DNA from 3 places in the Frateuria sp. GZRe12 genome. Region 3 is predicted to be linked to each of the others. Evidence: predicted binding sites of a transcription regulator. Region 3 holds the regulator's gene; each other region holds the start of a gene.
The links. Region 3 encodes FliA, which starts transcription of late flagellar genes. Its sites were predicted from a motif close to TAAAGTTTNNCNNNCNNNGGCCGATAA; they were not measured.

Region 1: the regulator FliA is predicted to act here: its motif matches at 1,809-1,835, upstream of ACFWZ4_RS10370 (HDOD domain-containing protein).
Region 2: the regulator FliA is predicted to act here: its motif matches at 1,290-1,316, upstream of motA (flagellar motor stator protein MotA).

The regions. Positions count from the first base shown of each region.
Region 1 is NZ_JBHZGI010000003.1:400,929-404,200, reverse strand. It holds gene ACFWZ4_RS10385 (hypothetical protein) at 1-187, shown strand, start outside; gene ACFWZ4_RS10380 (hypothetical protein) at 236-628, shown strand; gene ACFWZ4_RS10375 (LLM class flavin-dependent oxidoreductase) at 691-1,683, opposite strand; gene ACFWZ4_RS10370 (HDOD domain-containing protein) at 1,877-2,887, shown strand; gene ACFWZ4_RS10365 (hypothetical protein) at 2,894-3,272, opposite strand, start outside.
Region 2 is NZ_JBHZGI010000003.1:196,622-199,893, forward strand. It holds gene secD (protein translocase subunit SecD) at 1-127, shown strand, start outside; gene secF (protein translocase subunit SecF) at 141-1,112, shown strand; gene motA (flagellar motor stator protein MotA) at 1,357-2,226, shown strand; gene motB (flagellar motor protein MotB) at 2,223-3,272, shown strand, end outside.
Region 3 is NZ_JBHZGI010000007.1:127,258-130,529, forward strand. It holds gene flhF (flagellar biosynthesis protein FlhF) at 1-212, shown strand, start outside; gene ACFWZ4_RS14925 (MinD/ParA family protein) at 209-1,153, shown strand; gene ACFWZ4_RS14930 (RNA polymerase sigma factor FliA) at 1,155-1,961, shown strand; gene ACFWZ4_RS14935 (chemotaxis response regulator CheY) at 2,011-2,418, shown strand; gene ACFWZ4_RS14940 (protein phosphatase CheZ) at 2,415-3,056, shown strand; gene ACFWZ4_RS14945 (chemotaxis protein CheA) at 3,073-3,272, shown strand, end outside.

The DNA.
Region 1 (3,272 bases), on a different contig from region 3:
GTTCCTGCTTGCGGTCATGGCGAACGTGGCCTACTGCGCCGCCTATCCGGTCGACCTGACCGCGCAGTGGTCCACGTTGCGCGCATCCTGGCTTCGGATGCGGTGGATCCTTTTCCTTATCGGGCTGGCATTCGCCACGACCCTCGCCCAATTCATCGCGCGCGGGTTGCTGGGCGAGCAGGCCTGAGCCTTGCGTGGAAGAAGCGAAACGGACAGCTCCCAGCGGAGGCACGTCATGCGCGCACCTGTTCACCTCAACACTTTCCGTTCCGCCGCCTGCGTGGCGCTGGTGGCGACGATTCTCCTGGTGTGGCTCAGTCTGGGGGTCGGCATCATCGGGGCCGATGGCGATCCGGCCAACCGGATGTATTTCGGGGTAGTGGCAATCGGCGTCGTCGGCGCGGCCATCGCGCGCCTGCACCCCGTGGGGATGGCGCGGGCGCTCGCGGCGATGGCATTTGCGCAGGCGCTGATTGGTGCGTTCGCGCTGGTCGAGGGGCTGGGGCTTCCCTGGAGCGGGCCGGCGGAGATCGTGTTGTTGAATGGCTTCTTCGTGGCGTTGTTCGGAGGATCGGCGTGGATGTTTGCGCAGGCGGCGCGGGGCGAACCGGAGCGTGGCGGGGTTTGAGGCACGGCGAGCGATCGCGGGACTCGCGGTCGCGCACACAGGTGCGCTCCTACCGGGAAGTATCAGATCGGGAGTTGCTCGCGGGCCTGCATGGCCAGTTCGAAGGAGTGCCGCCGCAGGTCGTGGTCGAAGATGTTGGCGGTGAGCATCAGCTCGTCGGGTTGGTGGCGGGCGATGAAGTCGGCCAGGCCCTTTTGCACGGTGGCGGGGCCACCGACCACGGCACATGCGAGCGCGCGTTCGACGCCGAGCTTTTCGGTGGGTGTCCAATAGGTCTCGATGTCGTCGATGGGCGGGGGCACCAGCCCGGGCTGGCCGCGGCGCAGGTTGATGAAGCTTTGCTGTTGCGTAGTAAACAGGCGGCGGGCCTCCGCATCGGTGTCGGCTGCGACCACGTTGATCCCGAGCATGGCGTAGGGCTGCGCGAGCCGCGGCGACGGGCGGAATTCGCGGCGGTAGATCGACAGCGCGGCGTCCATGGCATCGGGCGCGAAGTGCGAGGCGAAGGCGAAGGGCAGTCCCAGCGCCGCGGCCAGGCGCGCACTGAACAGGCTGGAGCCCAGCAGCCAGACGGGCACGTCCAGGCCCGCGCCGGGAACCGCGCGCACCGCCTGGCCGGGACTGGCCGGTTCGAAGTAGTGCAGCAGTTCGAGCACGTCGTCGGGAAAGGTTTCCGCCGCGTCGCCGTAGCGGCGCAGCGCGCGCATGGTCGCCTGGTCGGTCCCCGGGGCGCGGCCCAGTCCCAGGTCGATGCGGCCCGGATACAGCGCGGCCAGCGTGCCGAATTGCTCGGCCACCTGCAGTGGCGCATGGTTGGGCAGCATCACGCCACCTGCGCCCACGCGGATGGTCGAGGTGCCGCCGGCGACGTGGCCGATCAGTACCGCCGTGGCTGCGCTGGCGATGCCCGGCATGTTGTGGTGCTCGGCCAGCCAGTAACGCCGGTAACCCAGTTGCTCGCCCAACCTGGCCAGGTCCAGCGTGTTGCGGAAGGCGGCGCTTGCATCGTTGCCTTCGGTGATGGGGGCCAGGTCGAGTATCGATAATGGGATCATGCGGAGGTCCTGCGCAGGGTTCCCAGGATGTGGGGCCGCGGGGCGGCCATTGCCAGTGCCACGCGGGCGGGGGTCGACTCTCCGGCTGCGCCTGCGCTCGGCAGGAACAGGGTGCATGGGCCGGCTACATTTCCCTGCCGGACTGCCGATACAGCGCGGAGCACGCCATGGAACCTGCATCCGGATGATCGCCATGTGGCGGCGTCTTTTCGCCGCGAGGAAAGTTCCGAGCCGCCCTGCCCCCGCCCCGCCGATCGTGACGGTGGTGGCCGACGTGCCCGTGCGCGAGATGGGGCCGCCACTGGCGGTGGTGGAGGATCGTTTCCATCGCTTCGTGCTGGGCCTTCCGGCGGCCGTCAGCGATACCGCCAGCGGAGCCGAGCAGGCCACGTTGCGGCGGCTGGAGGCGATCGGCGAGCGCTTCGACGTCAGCGGGCTGCCGCGCCTGCCCAGCGTGCTGCCACAGCTGCTGCGCGCGCTGAGGAACGACAACCTGGCCGGATCGCAGCTGGCCGCGCTGATCGGCCGCGATCCGGTGCTCGTGGGCGAAGTGATGCGCGTGGCCGGCAGTGCGCATTTCCGTTCGGCACAGCCGATCCATAGCCTGCAGCACGCGGTGGTCCTGCTCGGGCGCGATGCCCTGCGCCGGGTCGCCACGCTGCACGTGATGAAGCCGATCCTGCAGGCCAGCGCGGGCATGCGCGGGCATATGGCCGGGCCATGGCTGTGGGAGCACGCCGAGCGCTGCGCGCATGCCGCCGCCTTCCTCGGCCGGCATGGGGGCTGCGATCCGTTCGAGGCGTTCCTGGCCGGCATGGTCTGTCATACCGGCACCGGCGCGATCGTGCGCCTGCTGGACCAGGAGGCGCCGCCGTCGCTGGGGCCGTTCTCGCCGGTGTTCCTGGCTGGCTGCATGCGCATCGGTGCGCGGCTGTCGCTGCGCGCGGTGCGGCATTGGGAGATGCCGGCCAACGTGATCGAAGCACTGGTCGAACGCGTCAACGCACCGCAGGCGCCGGCATCGCCGCTGGGCAAGGTGCTGGCCTGCGCCGATCCGCTGGCGATGGTGCAGCTGCTGGTGGAGCGCGACCTGCTGGATGCCGAACTGGACTACAGCGCAACCTGGCCGGACAGCTTTCCCGCGCCGGTCATGCGGCGCGGACAGCTGGACCTGCGCCGGCAGTTCATGCCGACACAGGACTGAAGGGCATCAGTGCGGCGTCGATCCCACGTCCGTGCGCAACTGCCGCGCAATGTCGTCGGCTCCGGTGGCCAGCAGGGTGGCCAGCGCCATGGCGTAGTCGCCCCGGGTCGGCGCGGGCATGGACGGGGAGACGTGATAGGTCTTGTCCGAACCCAGGCCGCGTGCATTGATGGCGCAGTGCGTGCCCAGCTCGAGCGTGACGTTGGCCGGCGTGGCCTCGGTGTCCACGCGCATCTCGGCGAAGACCTGCTCGCAATGCACCACCAGATCGGTGAAATAGGCCGGCTCCAGCGCATGGCGCAGGCGCGACTGCAGCACTTCGGACACCGGCGGCGCGGGCTTGAGCGTGAGCGAATCCTCCAGGCCGCGAACCTCGACGTCCTGT
Region 2 (3,272 bases), on a different contig from region 3:
GATCAAGGGCTTCGGCGTGACGCTGCTGATCGGCATCCTGACCTCGATGTTCACCTCGGTTACCGTGACCCACGCGATCACCGCGCTGATCCACGGCAACCGCAAGCTCAAGACGCTGTCGGTCTGAGGACGTACTAACGATGGAAATCTTCAACCACAACAGCAACGTGCCGTTTCTGCACTGGCGCAAGATCAGCATCGTCATCGCGGCGCTGCTGATGATCGCGTCGGTGGGGCTGCTGCTCACCCGCGGCCTCAACTACGGCCTGGACTTCACCGGCGGCATCTCGGTCGAGGTCAAATACGACCGCACGATCGACATCGGCGATGTGCGCACGGCGCTGGACGAGGCAGGCATCGAGAACCCGGTCGTGCAGAGCCTGGGCGGTTCGCGCCAGGTGCTGATCCGCCTGCAGCCCAAGGCTGACGGCAAGGACGGCGCGGCCCCCGGCGAGAGCGCCTCGGCGCGTGCCGACAAGGTCGCCGCCAGCGTCATGGCCGCGCTCAAGAAGGAGCGCCCGGACGCGGTGGAAAGCAGCCACAGCTTCGTCAGCCCGCAGGTGGGTGACGAGCTCAAGAGCGACGGCTCGATCGCAGCGATCTTCGTGATCATTGGCATCGGCGTGTACCTGTGGATCCGCTTCGAGCGCCGCTTCGCGATCGCGGCGCTACTGACCGAAGTGCACGACACGCTGGTCACCCTCGGCGTGATCTCGCTGGTACAGCGCGAATTCGACCTGACCGTGCTGGCGTCGGTGCTGGCGGTGATCGGTTACTCGATCAACGACAAGGTGGTGGTATTCGACCGCATTCGCGAGCTGTTCCGGCTCTCGCGCAAGGCCGAACCGGAAGAGGTCCTCAACCGTTCGATCAATACCACACTGTCGCGAACCATCATCACCTCGTTGTTCACCGGCATCACGATGGCCGCGCTTTACTTCATCGGCGGTCCCCAGGTGCACGGCTTCGCCATCACCATGCTGATCGGCATCGTGGTCGGTACGCTGTCCTCGATCTTCGTGGCCAGCCCGATCCTGCTTTGGCTGGGCGTGTCCAAGAAGGACCTGATGCCGCAGACCAAGGACAACCCGGAGCTTGCGCGGCGGCCCTGAGTTGCCCGTATCCCGCCAAAAAAGCCCGGCCATGTGCCGGGCTTTTTTTTGGTCTTTCGCGAGGTCGGTCCCATACGCCCTTCGGACAATGTCCCGCCGAGGCGGGAAGGCGCCTCACGGGCAAACCGGGCTCCAGGTGGCCGCAGCAACGGTGATCCCGTTCGCAGCTTCGCCCGTTCAATTTTTCCGCCAGTCGACCGATAACCCGGAGTGATTGGAAGGCGTCGCGCGCCCGGAGTGGGAAATGCTGGTTCTGGTTGGAACGTTGGTCGTCATCGGCTGCGTGCTCGGCGGCTATGTGATGTCGCATGGACAGCTGCTGGCGCTGTGGCAACCCTACGAGCTGCTGATCATCTTCGGGGGCGCGATCGGCGCTTTCCTGACGGCCAATTCCAGCAAGGTCGTCAAGGCGGCCCTGAGCGAGGCGGCGGCCCTGGTGAAGGGGCCGAACTACAAGAAGCAGGACTACGTCGACCTGCTGGCGTTGCTGTATGACATCTTCGGCGTCATGCGCAAGGAAGGCGTGCTCGGGATGGAGTCGCACATCGAGGATCCGCAGTCGAGCTCGGTGTTTTCGGCCTACCCGCGGTTGCTTCGCGAGCACCACCTGGTCGAGTTCATCACCGACTGCCTGCGCCTGATCGTGGGCGGCAGCATGGAGCCGCATGAGCTGGAAGCGTTGCTGGACGCCGAGGTCGAGAACCACCATCACGAGGCGGAGGCGCCGGCGCAGGCAGTGGCCAAGATGGCAGACGCATTGCCGGGCTTCGGCATCGTCGCGGCGGTGCTGGGCATCGTCACCACCATGTCAAACCTGGGCGGAGACACCTCGCGTATCGGCGAGCACATCGCCGGCGCGCTGGTCGGCACCTTCCTGGGCATCCTGCTCTGCTACGGCTTCATCGGGCCGGTCGCGGCGGCGATGGAAAGCCGCGTGCGCGAGGACGGCAAGGCTTTCGAGTGCGTCAAGGTGGCGCTGATGGCCAATCTGCGCGGCTACAACCCGAAAGTTTCGGTGGAGTTCGCGCGCAAGGCGCTCTCGGCGCACTCGCGCCCCAATTTCCAGGATCTCGAGGACCACCTCAAGGGCGCCCGCGCCGGAGCCGGCGCATGAGCGAAGGAGGCGGCCCGCCGATCATCATCAAACGGGTGAAGAAACAGGCGCACGGCCACCACGGCGGCGCCTGGAAGGTGGCCTACGCCGACTTCGTAACGGCGATGATGGCGTTCTTCCTGGTGATGTGGATCCTTGGTGCCGGCACGCGCGAGCAAAAGGCCGCGATCTCCGAATACTTCCGCAATCCCAGCATGACGCCGGGCAACGCCACCGTTGCGCCGCCAGGTCGCATGGGCCCCGGCGGCGCCAGCGACGCGGCGGTACAACTGGGCGGCGCAATGGATCTCTCGCACGGGCCCGGCAAGGACCGCCACAACGGCCCATCCGCCCCGGTTTCCAAGGAGGCGATCGAAAAGCGCGCGCGCGAACAGGAAAAGGCGCGCCTGCAGGAGCTGATGCAGCAGTTGCATGCCGCGATCCAGAACAGCCAGGCGCTCGCGCCATTCAAGGACCAGCTGCTGCTGGACATCACCTCCGAAGGCCTGCGCATCCAGATCGTGGACAAGCTCAACCGGCCGATGTTCGACCTGGGCAGCGCACAGTTGAAGGATTACACCCGCGCCATCCTGGGTGAGCTCGGCACCTTCATCAACCGCGTGCCCAACCGCGTCAGCATCACCGGACACACGGACGACGCGCCGTACGCCAACGAGCGCGACTACAGCAATTGGGAGCTTTCCACCGACCGTGCCAACGCGGCCAGGCGCGCGTTGCTCGCAGGCGGCATGACCAAGGGCAAGACCGCGCGTGTAGTCGGCCTGGCGGCCTCGGTGCCGCTGGACAAGGCGCACCCGGACAATCCGATCAACCGACGGATCAGCATCATCGTGATGACCAGGGAGGCCGAAGCGGCGGCCTTGTCGCAGGATGTGGTCGACGCCCACCCCACGCAGGACCCACCCACCGCTTCGGTGCAGGCGCCGCCCACGCCGACGACAGGTGCGACGCGTGTTTCCGCGCATCCCGAGGTCACGATGCCCGCCGGCGTCTCCCTGCCGGCTGCGCCGGTCGCCGCCACGGCGTTGCCGGTGCCGCCCACGCTG
Region 3 (3,272 bases):
CGCCCAGCCTCGGCGGCGCACTGTCGGTGCTGATCCGCCACCAGCTGGCGCTGGACTACACCACCGACGGCCAGCGCGTGCCCGAGGACATCGCTGCCGCCGATGCACGCCTCTTGGTGTGCCGCGCCGCGCAGGCGCTCAAGGGCAATGCGCCGGCCGCGGACGAGGCGGTGCTGGCCGAGCGTTTCGGGACGATGGTGGCCCAGGCATGAGCGGAATCCTTGCAATGAATCAGGCGTGGGGCTTGAAAGACATGTTCAACGCGATCACGGGCGAGCGCGACAGCGCGCCGCCCGCACCGCACCGGCCGCACCAGGCGGCCAACGCAGGCGCGCCGCGCCGCCGCTGCCGCGCGATCGCGGTGGCCGGCGGCAAGGGCGGGGTGGGCAAGACCACCGTGGCGGTCAACCTGGGCATGAGCCTGGCGATGGCCGGGCGCGAGGTCATGCTGCTGGACGCCGACATGGGCCTGGCCAACGTCGACGTGCTGCTCGGCCTGGCGCCCTCGCGCCACCTGGGCCACCTGCTGGACGGCACGGCCACGCTGGAAGAATTGGTACTGGACGCCCCGCACGGGCTGAAGGTTATCCCCGGCGGCTCCGGCGCGCGGCGCCTGGCGCAGCTGGGCAACGGCGAGCATGCCGCGGTGATCCGCGCGTTCGACGAGTTGCCGCGGCCGCCCGACTACCTGCTGGTCGACACCGCCGCGGGCCTGTCGGACAACGTGGCGATGTTCGCCGCGGCGGCCGACGACGTGGTGCTGGTGGTCTGCGACGAGCCGGCCTCGCTCACCGACGCCTACGCGTTGATCAAGGTCCTCTCCCGCGACTTCGGCGTGCGTCGCTTCCGCTTCGTCGCCAACCTGGTGCGCAACCTGGGCGAGGCCCGCGCGCTGCACCAGAAGCTGGCCAAGGTCAGCGACCGCTTCCTGGACGTGGTGCTGGACTTCATGGGTTTCGTGCCGCAGGACGAGCGGCTCAAGCAGGCCATCCGGCGCCAGAACGCGGTGGTGGACATGTGGCCGGCGGCGCGTTCGTCGCAGGCATTCAAGCAATTGGCAGGTGCGGTCGATAACTGGGAGGAACCCGCGCGCGCGGGCCTGGACCGCATCGCATTTTTCGGTGGCCAGGCCGTGACGGCGTCGGGGTGGTGACATGAGCGTGGCATCGGAATATCTCCAGCTGCAAAAACAGAGTGCAGATGAGTTGGTGCGCCAGCACGCGCCACTGGTGCGTCGTATTGCCTATCACCTGATGGGTCGTCTTCCCCCCAGCGTGGACGTGGGCGACCTGATCCAGTCCGGCATGATCGGCCTCCTCGAGGCCGCGCGGCACTACGCCACCGACCGCGCCGCCAGCTTCGAGACCTACGCCGGCATCCGCATCCGCGGGGCCATGCTGGACGAACTGCGCAAGACCGACTGGACCCCGCGCTCGGTGCATCGCAAGGTGCGCGAAGTCGCCGAGGTGGTGCGCCAGATCGAGATCGAGACCGGCGCCGACGCCGAAGATGCCGAAGTCATCAAGCGCCTCGGCGTGAGCGCGGAGGACTATCACCAGATCCTCGCAGACGCCGCCAGCGCGCGCCTGCTCAGCCTCACCGCGCCGGACGACGGCGACGGCGCGCCGGCTTTCGACGTGGTCGACCAGGGGGCCTTGGGGCCGGCCGAGAGCATCGAGCAGGAGGGCCTGCGCCAGGCTTTGATCGACGGCATCTCCGGCCTGCCCGAGCGCGAGCAGCTGGTCATGTCGCTGTACTACGAGCAGGAATTGAACCTCAAGGAAATCGGCGCCGTGCTCGGCGTGACCGAGTCGCGCGTGTGCCAGATCCATGGCCAGGCGATCGTGCGGCTGCGTGCGCGCATGGGCGACTGGCGCGACGGCGTGCAGGGGGAGCCGGAAACCGGCACCCGCAAGGGCAAGGGCCGCCGCGCTTCCTCCGACCGTTCCGTCTCCCGCTGACCCCTTCGACTTCCGACCCTTCGATCCCCATTCCCTACCAGAGGAACCAATGGACAAGAACATGAAAATCCTCGTGGTGGACGATTTCTCCACCATGCGGCGCATCGTCAGGAACCTGCTGGTGGAGCTGGGCTTCACCAACACGCTGATCCAGGAAGCCGACGACGGCAACAACGCGCTGACCATGCTCAAGAGCCAGCCGTTCGACATGGTCGTGACCGACTGGAACATGCCCAACATGACCGGCATCGACCTGCTGCGCGCGATCCGCGCCGAGCCCTCGCTCAAGGGCCTGCCGGTGCTGATGGTCACGGCGGAGAACAACCGCGACCAGATCATCGCCGCGGCCCAGGCGGGCGTGAACGGCTACATCGTCAAGCCGTTCAACGCGGTCACGCTGAAGGAGAAGCTCACCAAGATCTTCGAGCGCCTCGCCGCCGCGGGGGCCAGCGCATGAGCGCCGTGCTTTCCACCTTCGACGAAACCGCGCTGCCGCAGGAGCTGCAGAACCTGCTCAACAGCGAAGACGGCGCCGCGTTCGAGCACGCGCTCGATGCACTGGTGCGCCAGCGCGAGCAGCACCTGTTCCGCGCGCTGGGCCTGCTCGCGCGCGACCTGCATGGCGCGGTCAGCCGGCTCGGCAACGACCTGGCGCACGAAGGCGTGCCGGGCAGGGTCGCCGACGTGCGCAAACATCTGAACGACGTGCTGGAGATGAGCGCCCAGGCGGCCCATCGCAGCATCGATTTCGCCGAACGCATGAGCCCCGAGGCCGACGCGCTGGCGCAGAGCGCCGAACAGGTGCTCGCCTCGGCCGCCCCGTACGATCCGGTCGCGGACCTGGCGCGCCAGGCCGGCAACTTCGCCGGCGCCTGCCGCGAAGGCCTCAACGACATGGTGATGGCGCAGTCCTGGCAGGACCTCTCCGGCCAGCGCATCAAGAAGGTGGTCAATTTCATCGAGTCGGTGGAGTCGTCGCTGCTGGAGCTGGTCCGCCTGACCGGCGCGCTGTCCGGGCGCGAGCCGCCGCCGGTGGTGGAGAAGATCTCCGGCCAGGACGAGGCGGACCGGCTGCTCAGCGAATTCGGCTTCTGAGCGCGGCGGGATGAGCATGGATCCCTCGCTCGACGCCGAACTGCGCGACGATTTCCTGGTCGAGGCCGGGGAACTGGTCGAGCGCCTGTCGGAACAGCTGGTCGAGCTGGAGGCCAGCCCGCGCGACGCCGACCTGCTCAACGCGGTGTTCCGCGCGTTCCACACGGTCAAGGGTGGCGCGGGTTTCCTCGCCATCGAGCCGATGGTGCAGCTGTG